DNA from 3 places in the Marinomonas sp. CT5 genome. Region 1 is predicted to be linked to each of the others. Evidence: predicted binding sites of a transcription regulator. Region 1 holds the regulator's gene; each other region holds the start of a gene.
The links. Region 1 encodes FNR, which switches genes on or off when oxygen is low (the NO sensors DNR and NnrR bind a similar motif). Its sites were predicted from a motif close to TTGATNTANATCAA; they were not measured.
Positions count from the first base shown of each region.

Region 1 (3,243 bases):
GTTGCATATAGGAGAAAGTAACAGGAGTAACAACATAATGTTGCTGGACTATAGCCTTAGATAATTTTTGTAAAAAATCATTGTGGTGGCCAGCACCAGCACCATGGGCAAAGTATATAGGAAGTGAAGTCATTAGATTGTATTCAAAACGGCTATTAGACCAGATTTGATAAAGGGTTAGAAGCGACTAATACTTAAGCGCTTTTGCTTTGCAGTATGCTAATTCTTGATCTGTGTCAGCAAACATCCAAGACCTAACGTGTAGACTACTATTAGAAAATTTAATAGGAACGCATCATCATGATCTGGGACTCCTCACTTATCGCTAAATACGACCTGTCTGGGCCTCGTTATACTTCTTACCCAACAGCGCCACAATTTAATTCCGGCATTAGTAAAATTGCATTAATTGATAAAATGCTAACGCCTTCACAAGCCCCTATTAGCTTGTATTTCCATATTCCATTCTGCGCCCATCTTTGCTACTACTGTGCCTGCAATAAAATAGTAACTAAGCAGTATGAAAAAGGTACTGAGTATGTGGAATTGCTTGGTGAAGAAATGCGATTAAGAAGTCTTATGCTTGATCACACAAGAAAAGTAACTCAACTGCATTTTGGAGGAGGCACCCCAACCTTTTTAACTGAAGAGTTGTTTGAAGTCTTATTCAATACTATTGAGCAGCATTTCAATCTAGTTAACGATGGTAGCCAAGACTACAGCATTGAAATCGACCCAAGAGAAATCAGCAAGCCTAAACTTAAGTTGTTAACAGAAAAAGGCATAAACCGTATCAGCATTGGTGTGCAAGATTTTGACATCAAAGTTCAAGAAGCCATTCACCGTATACAACCCGTAGACATGGTCAGAAATCTAGTCGATGACGCTAGAGAGCTAGGTATTAAGTCAATTAACTTTGATCTCATTTATGGGCTTCCGTATCAAACAATAGAAGGCTTTAAAAAAACGCTTTCACAAGTAGTTGAGTTATCACCAGATAGAATTTCGCTGTTTAATTATGCTCATTTGCCTGATCGTTTTCGCGCGCAAAAGCGCATCACAGATGACAGCTTACCTATTTCAAGTTTGAAACTTGATTTACTGAAAATGAGTATTGAATACTTGATTGCAGCCGGCTATGAATACATAGGTATGGACCACTTCGCAAAACCAACCGATAGCTTAGTGATCGCTCAGCAAGAAGGTCAACTACAACGTAATTTCCAAGGTTATACCACTCATGCAGATACTGAGCTGATTGCATTTGGTGTTTCAGCCATTAGTGACTTAAATGGTGTTTACATACAGAACCATACTGACTTATCCGAATATAGAAGCCGCATAGAAAAGGGACAATTAGCGATAGCGAAAGGATATATTAGTGATCTAGATGATAGAATTCGTCATCAAGTTATAATGACGTTGATTTCGCAGTTTGCGCTCAACACAAGCGCAATTGAACAGAAATTTAATATTCATTTCTTTGACTATTTCTCTAATGAAGTGGAAAATCTAACTCCCATGTTGGAAGATGGGATGTTATTAATTGAACGTAGTGGAGTGCAGACCACGATTCAAGTCACACCAAAGGGTAGATTATTAATACGCTGTATTTGTATGGCTTTTGATAAATATCTCAATGGCGCCATAAAATACTCAAAAGTTATATAGATCGAGATCAGGGAGATAACATGTCAATGACACACACACAGTCACGTTTTAACAGTACACTTACATCACAATGCCAAAACTGTAGTTTAAGCGCCCTCTGCCTTCCTATTGCACTGGCTGACGAAGACATTAATAGATTAGATCAAATCATCGAGCGCAAAAAACCACTTAAGAAAGGTGAGTTTTTATTCAGACAAGGAGAGCCTTTTGACTCTGTGTTTGCTGTTCGTTCAGGCACGCTAAAAACCTTCAACATCACTTCTGTTGGAGAGGAGCAAATCACTGGTTTTTATTGCCCTAGTGAGTTGGTCGGTCTTAGTGGTATAGATTCAAGCGTCTACCCTGTTTCTGCCAAAGCTTTAGAAACCACTACCGTCTGTGAAATCCCATTCAGTCACTTAGAAGAGTTGTCCTCTCAGATTCCATCACTAAAGCACCAGATTTTTAAAGTAATGAGTCGAAAAATATCGGATGATCAGCAAATGATGGTATTGCTTGGCAAAAAGAATGCCGATGAGAAAGTCGCCTCTTTTCTATTGAATTTATCCAGCCGCTTTAAAAAGCGTGGTTATTCTGCCAGCTCATTCAGACTATCAATGTCTCGTGGTGAAATTGGTAATTACTTAGGCTTAGCTGTAGAAACCGTTAGTAGGGTTATCACTCGTTTTCAAAAAAATGAACTAATCCATGTTGATGGCAAAGAAATTGAAATAATTGATTTCGAAGAAATTCAAAAACTCGTTGGGGTTGCTAGCGATTGTGGTAAAATCGCCCACATTTGATTCATACAACGAGGCTATACTGTAATGCTTTACGACGATTTTTACGTTAAATCACTCATACAAACAATAGAAGACTGGCCAAAAAAAGGTATTAGCTTCAGAGATATCACCCCTATTTTCAGCGATCCAAAAGGGATGAGAATGGTTGTTGATGCCTATGTACATCGTTACATTGGCACAGACATTACTCATATTGCTTGTATTGATGCTCGTGGTTTTTTGATTGCAGCCGTACTGGCTTACGAACTGCAAAAACCACTAATTTTAGTACGTAAAAAAGGCAAGCTTCCCGGCAAAACAATCTCACAGAAATATGCCCTGGAATACGGTGAAGCTGAGTTAGAAATTCAAGAAGGTGCGGTTGAAGCTGGCGACCAAGTATTATTATTTGATGATTTGATTGCAACTGGTGGCACCCTTTTCGCTGCAATTGAGCTACTTACTCAACAAGGTGCAAATATAAAAGAAGTAGCTGCAATCATTGATCTTCCGGACTTAGGTGGAAGCCAAAAATTGAGTGACAGTAATATTTCTGTCTTTAGCCTTTGTGCTTACGAAGGGGATTAATATAGACCTAAAAAAGGTGGCAAGAGCCACCTTTTTATCTTTTCATGTAAATATTAGAAATCTACACTAGCGCCGACAGAAAACCCATTATTGGCTATTTTACGGCTGTCATCTTCATAAATAACTGTCGTTTTACCGTAACTAATAAACGCCCTAGCATTTCGCATGGTCATATACTCTGCACGTAGCTCGTAAACATACATGTGATCTAAGTTTTTAAAAG
Region 1 covers NZ_CP025572.1:2,362,628-2,365,870, reverse strand. The annotation lists gene C0J08_RS11090 (alpha/beta family hydrolase) at 1-133, opposite strand, end outside; gene hemN (oxygen-independent coproporphyrinogen III oxidase) at 301-1,671, shown strand; gene fnr (fumarate/nitrate reduction transcriptional regulator Fnr) at 1,692-2,453, shown strand; gene C0J08_RS11075 (adenine phosphoribosyltransferase) at 2,478-3,020, shown strand; gene C0J08_RS11070 (YfaZ family outer membrane protein) at 3,074-3,243, opposite strand, start outside.

Region 2 (3,243 bases), 2.0 Mb from region 1:
GTGTCATAAGCCGCCATGGAAATGATATTAAGCGGGTTGCGCAGCTCATGGGCCATGGCCGCAGACAAACTGCCCAGTTCCACCAAATGCTGTTCATCCATGCGTTTTCGTTCCGCCACCGCCAATGCCAAGGATCTTTCCAACAAACCACAACTGGTGGTAAACAAAGACGCAAACACTTCCGCCGTAAGACGCATGCCAGGGCTGGCATCTTCCCAACCGATTAATACAAAGTGCCAATCTGACTCAGACCGAGACACTTGTATGGCCAACGCATTATTCTTTTCTTCTACTGGAAAGTCGCCATGTTGCAATTGAATGGCAACAGTTTGTCTTATTTGTCGCGAGAGTAACTGCTCACCAACGTTGGTCAATTCTGCCCAGTCCTGAGCCTCTTTCAATTGGGTTGACCAGATATCTAACACGGCTTCATTTAATAACGCGCCGGGATAAATCAGCCGAGAAACCAAACGACTTAAAGGCTGATAAATCACCGCCGCTACCACCAAAATCAGCAAGGAATACAACCAGAGCTGCCAACTGGGTACATTGGCCAGCGCTTGCAAGCCGATACGACCAGACACCACGCTGATGACCGCGATCACACAGAGAATCACCAACATCATGGCAACCCAAAGCAAAGCACGATTGGCAAAGGCATTGACCGACAAAATTTGATAGCGAACTACCGCATAAACCAACAACAGCAAATAGGTTGGCAGCAAGAGCATGGGGTACGGAAACCAACTAATGCCAAAGGAAGGAAACACAAAACTGGTCGCTAACAACAAGCCCCAAGCGCCAACGCCAAACATCGCCAAAATCGAGCGTTTTTTATTGCCGGAATGACGATACCAGCCAAATAACAACACCCCATGCGCCAAGATACCGACCAATACTGTGTAGGCAAGGTTCCATGCCCCCGCCTCGGTGAAGATGAAAAAGGAACGCGTATCCAAAGTACTGATAGCCTCCCCTGCACCAACCCACCAGCTTTGTAGGACGACGGCAAAACTGGTGAAATAAAACCAAGGCACAAGCCGATATAAACGTTCTAACAGCGGCTCTTTAACAGCCCCCGAGTTCACAAAGCGTATGGCAAAATGCAAAAAGAACGTTGGCATCAGTGGATTAGCCAAAATGATATGAATGCCTATTTGCTTATAGCCTTGGAACAAGACCACATGCCCAAAACACCAAATCGCCATCATAATGGCAAAACCTGCTAGAGCTTGTAGATCACTTTGTTTTCTAGCTCGCCACAACAACCAGACCGCGACCAATACGCCGCAGACACTGGTCACCAACATGGCCGCTTCAAACATCAGGGAAAGTGTCAAAATCGTAAACCTCGTTTACATCTAAAAGTGAGAAAATCGTAAACCTTTTTTACACCTCACGCAAAGCCAGAAATTTTTCCTTTAAAATCAATGGTATAAATTTAACTAATAGTTGGCCTGTCCCTTGCTATAGGTAAGACAACCTTGATTTAAATCAAACTATTTTCAAATGACAGGACAAGCATCATGAATACTGGCTTTTTAATGACCGAAATCATCGCGCTTTTTAGCATTGTAGGCTTAGCCCTATTGCCTCTGGCGTTACAACAAATGCGTGCTCAACGCGTTAAGAACAATTCCTAAGTCCATATTAATTTTTAAACGGGAGTTGCCATGGATCTCGATGTCGCCATTTTATCTCGCATTCAGTTCGCCTTTACGGTGAGCTTTCATATTATTTTTCCCAGTATCACCATTGGTTTGGCGACACTGATCGCCATTTGGGAAGGCATGTGGCTAAAAACACACAATCCTTATTACCTCCAACTGGCCAAATTCTGGATCAAACCTTTTGCCATTACCTTCGGTATGGGGGTGGTGTCTGGCATCGTTTTGTCCTATGAATTTGGCACCAACTTCTCCAAATTCTCGGAGATTACTGGCGCAGTACTTGGGCCGCTGATGGCTTACGAAGTGCTCACCGCTTTCTTCATGGAAGCCGGCTTCCTTGGCGTGATGCTATTTGGTTGGCAGCGCGTTGGTCGCAAGCTGCATTTCTTTTCCACACTCACTGTGATGATAGGTACTTGGATTTCAGCGTTTTGGATCATAGTGGCCAACTCTTGGATGCAAACCCCAGCGGGCTACAAGATCATCGATGGCAAGTTTGAAGTGGAAAGCTGGATGGCCGTCATCTTCAACCCATCCATGCCTTATCGTCTCACTCACATGGTGATGGCGTCATTAATTACGGCAACCTTCGTGGTAGCGGGCATCAGCGCCTATTACTTGCTGAAAAAGAAAAACATTCCTTTTGCCAAAAAAGGCTTATCTATGTGCATGTGGTTTGCTTTGGTGTTAACACCGTTGCAAGCATGGATTGGCGATATGCATGGCTTAAACGTGAGAGAGCATCAGCCCACTAAGTTGGCGGCGATGGAAGGCATTTGGCCTGCCGAAGAGGAAAACGTTCCGCTCTTGCTATTTGCTATGCCTAACATGGAGACCGAATCCAACGATTATCAAGTCGGTATTCCAAACCTAGGCAGCTTGATCCTAACTCACTCTTGGGAAGGCGCGGTACAAGGTTTGAAAGCCGTACCACCAGAAGACAGACCAAACGTGCCGTTAGTATTTTGGTCTTTCCGTGTCATGGTCGGGATTGGTGTCGGCATGATGGGCATTGCTGCGCTAGCCCTCCTATTGCGTCGTAAAGGACGCTTGTATGAGAACAAAGCGTTTCTCTCCTTGGTAACCTTCTTTACACCGATGGGCGTCATTGCGGTACTGGCGGGTTGGTATGTGGTCGAAATCGGTCGCCAACCTTGGATTGTCTATAATCTGGTTAGAACCTCCGAGATCGTGTCGCCACTGCCCGCAGAACGCGTGCTCTTTACCTTGACCATGTTTGTCATCATTTACAGTCTGCTGATTGGTGTTTATCTGTACTTCATGCGTAAGTTGATTAAAAAAGGGCCTCCGTCTATGGAAGCGCTAGAACAGCAACTTATTGGTATGAAAGCACCGGGTTACGCCTTAGCTTGGGTGAAATCTCTGACAACTCAAGAGCAGAATGGACAAACACACAATAACCCGACAATCAAACAAGGAGATAAATGATGGATTTGGCTTTTTTCTACTTCCTTGTATTGGGCTTTGCCATCTTTATGTATGTGTTGCTCGATGGCTTCGACCTAGGGATTGGCATTCTCTACCCTTGGTTTGACCAAGACGGCGAGCGTGA
Region 2 covers NZ_CP025572.1:4,318,698-4,321,940, forward strand. The annotation lists gene C0J08_RS20535 (sensor histidine kinase) at 1-1,340, opposite strand, end outside; gene C0J08_RS20540 (cytochrome ubiquinol oxidase subunit I) at 1,674-3,119, shown strand; gene cydB (cytochrome d ubiquinol oxidase subunit II) at 3,116-3,243, shown strand, end outside.
Region 2: a site for FNR is predicted at 1,485-1,498, ahead of C0J08_RS20540 (cytochrome ubiquinol oxidase subunit I). Genes of this name have one in related genera too.

Region 3 (3,243 bases), 980 kb from region 1:
AGTACACAGACATTCATCAATACATTTCCGGTGCTCGCCTACGCGGCATTCCAACCGATGATGATGGCAACTTTTTGGCAGATACTTCTTGGAACAATAATGAAAAGTCTGATTACCAAGAATTAGACGCACAAGTCTTTCAGGCACGTTTGGACCACAGCATTAATTCATGGTTGGAAAGCAATGTCTTAGTTCGCTATTTCGATAATACCGAAACGCAGAAATACCATGAAATAAGCAAGCTTATCGACAGCAACAGCGATAAAGTGGAACGAGAATTTCGTGACCAAGTCCGCTCCCGAGAAGGTATCACCTTGGTAGGCAACCTAATCGCTGAATTAGGTGATCACATAGTGTTAGTCGGAAGCGATTATTTCCATCAGAAAAACGATTTTTTATATGATAAAACGACTAAAGGTGTTGCTGAACTTAGCCTAAGCAACCCAGTTTATGGGCAAGACGATACCAGTGCCTACGATATGGTTCCCCAAACAAATGAAAGTACCACGACAGATCAAATTGGCTTATACATTCAAGACCAATGGAAAGTTACCGATCAACTAGATTTACTCGCTGGTGCACGAATAGATCGGATTGAAGAAAAATACGATGGCTACAAGATAAAAACGGGGATTACAAAAGCAAACTACAAGGACACAGGCTACTCTACTCGCTTAGGTGCGACCTATCGAATCAATGACAACTGGAAGCCTTACACATCGTTTTCTACTGGGTTTGTTCCGCAAGGCGCTGAAGACCAACAGAAGTCGGCCGATGGCAGCTTGTTTGATCCAGAGGAAAGTCAGCAATTTGAAGCGGGTGTAAGAAGTTATTGGTTTAATAACAAGCTCAACGTGAATCTTGCCGCGTACCACATTGTTCGTGAAAACATTCTGCAAACAGACCTTAACGATGAAAGCTTGCTTGTAGCCGTCGGTAAAGTTCGCAGCCAAGGTGTCGAGCTGGATATTCTCACTGATATCACTCCTCACTGGGTTGCCAACGTAAGCTACGCTTATAACGATACTCGCGTAAAAGAATCCACAAAAGGCATTCAATATGCCAATGGAGATCGATTTGCCAACACGCCACATCACCAACTTGGAATGTGGACTCGTTATGACTTCCCAAGCATCACCTCTTCCATTGCCTTTGGTGCGGACTATGTGAGTGAGCAAATCAATCGACAGGGCCAAACAGTCAAACCCTACACGGTTTACGATTTGTCTTGGCAAACTCGCTATGACGACTGGAAGTTCCAGCTGAACATCAAAAACCTGTTTGATAAAGAATACGCGGTTAGCGGGTTCACCCAAAAAATTGGTTCATTCGTTGGCGAGCGTCGTCGAGTTTACCTATCCGCCTCCTACGATTTTTAGCAGACTCAACCTAATAATGACGTCAGATCTCTTTAATTAGAAATTCAAAATTAAAGGGATCTGACCACTTTTACAAAACAAAAATTGACCCAGATCAAAGACTGATTATTTAAGCATCTAAACGCCTCTACCCTCTCTTGAGTTGAGTCACTGGCTAGGTAAACTCCGCCCGTTTTGATCGATCGGTGAATCTCATGTCTCAAGAAAAAGCCTTCATGCCAGAATTACTCTCTCCAGCAGGTTCGTTAAAAAATCTGCGTTATGCCTTCGCCTACGGAGCAGATGCCGTTTACGCTGGCCAGCCACGCTACTCGCTGCGAGTACGTAATAACGAGTTTGACTTAGAAAAGCTGGGCATTGGCATCAATGAAGCACATGAGCTGGGTAAAAAGCTGTATGTGGTTAGCAATATTGCGCCTCACAATGCAAAGCTAAAAACCTACATTAACGATTTGGCACCTGTGATTGACCTGAAACCGGATGCGCTCATTATGTCCGATCCAGGGCTTATTATGATGGTGCGTGAAGCCTTTCCCGATCAACAAATTCACCTGTCCGTTCAAGCCAACGCAGTGAATTGGGCCACGGTGAAATTCTGGCAACAACAAGGCATTTCTCGTGTCATTTTATCTCGTGAGCTGTCACTTGATGAGATCGAAGAAATCCGTCTAAAAGTGCCAGACATGGAGCTAGAAGTCTTTGTTCATGGCGCATTATGCATGGCGTATTCTGGACGTTGTTTGCTGTCTGGATACATGAACAAGCGTGACCCGAACCAAGGCGCTTGCACCAACGCCTGTCGTTGGCAATACAACGCCCACGAAGCAACAGAAGACGAAACAGGTCAAATCATTGCCAGCAGCACAGCACCAACTTCTGCCGTGCAAATTCAGGAGCCAAGCGATCAACTCTTCTTACTGCAAGAACATGGCCGCCCCGATGAATACATGCCAGCCTTCGAAGACGAGCATGGCACTTACATCATGAACTCAAAAGATTTACGCGCCATTCAACACGTTGAGCGACTCGTAAAAATGGGCGTGCATTCTCTAAAAGTGGAAGGTCGTACCAAGTCTTTTTATTACTGTGCCAGAACAGCGCAAATCTATCGCAAAGCCATTGATGACGCCGTCGCCGGTCGCCCTTTTGATGCCAATCTCATGAACAGCTTAGACAACCTAGCCAATCGTGGTTACACAGATGGCTTCTTACAACGCCATCGTCATGTTGACCTGCAAAACTATGAAACAGGCAACTCCATCAGTGATAAGCAGCAGTTTGTCGGCGAAGTCATTGCCACCCACGAAAACTCACTGACCATTGAAGTAAAAAACCGCTTTAGTGTTGGAGATTCTTTGGAATTAATGACGCCAAAAGGCAATGTCACTTTTCCATTGGGCGAACTGAACGACAAACAAGGCCGCCCTATCGACGTAGCAAAAGGCAGTGGCCATGTGGTTTCTATCCCATGTCCAGCTGGTATCGATGCTTCTATGGGGATCCTAATGAGAAACCTATCGGAAGGACAAACCACACGCCAACCTCATAACAACGCAACAACGGCATAAAGACGATATGGCACTATTAATCAACGACCGCTGCATCAACTGTGACATGTGTGAACCAGAGTGTCCTAATGACGCCATCACCATGGGCGCCAAGATATATGTCATTGATCCAGATAAATGCACAGAGTGTGTTGGTCATTACGACCAACCCACCTGCGTGGCCGTCTGCCCGATCGACTGTGTTAAACCCGATCCAAACAGACGTGAAACAGAAGAAGCGTTATACGAAAAGTTTGTTGAAATGCATTTTGATACCAGCGTTTAACGTCCTCCAAAACATCTTAAACCGCTGGCAA
Region 3 covers NZ_CP025572.1:1,382,609-1,385,851, reverse strand. The annotation lists gene C0J08_RS06540 (TonB-dependent siderophore receptor) at 1-1,379, shown strand, start outside; gene trhP (prephenate-dependent tRNA uridine(34) hydroxylase TrhP) at 1,574-2,947, shown strand; gene C0J08_RS06530 (YfhL family 4Fe-4S dicluster ferredoxin) at 2,955-3,212, shown strand; gene trxC (thioredoxin TrxC) at 3,229-3,243, opposite strand, start outside.
Region 3: a site for FNR is predicted at 1,464-1,477, ahead of trhP (prephenate-dependent tRNA uridine(34) hydroxylase TrhP). Genes of this name have one in related genera too.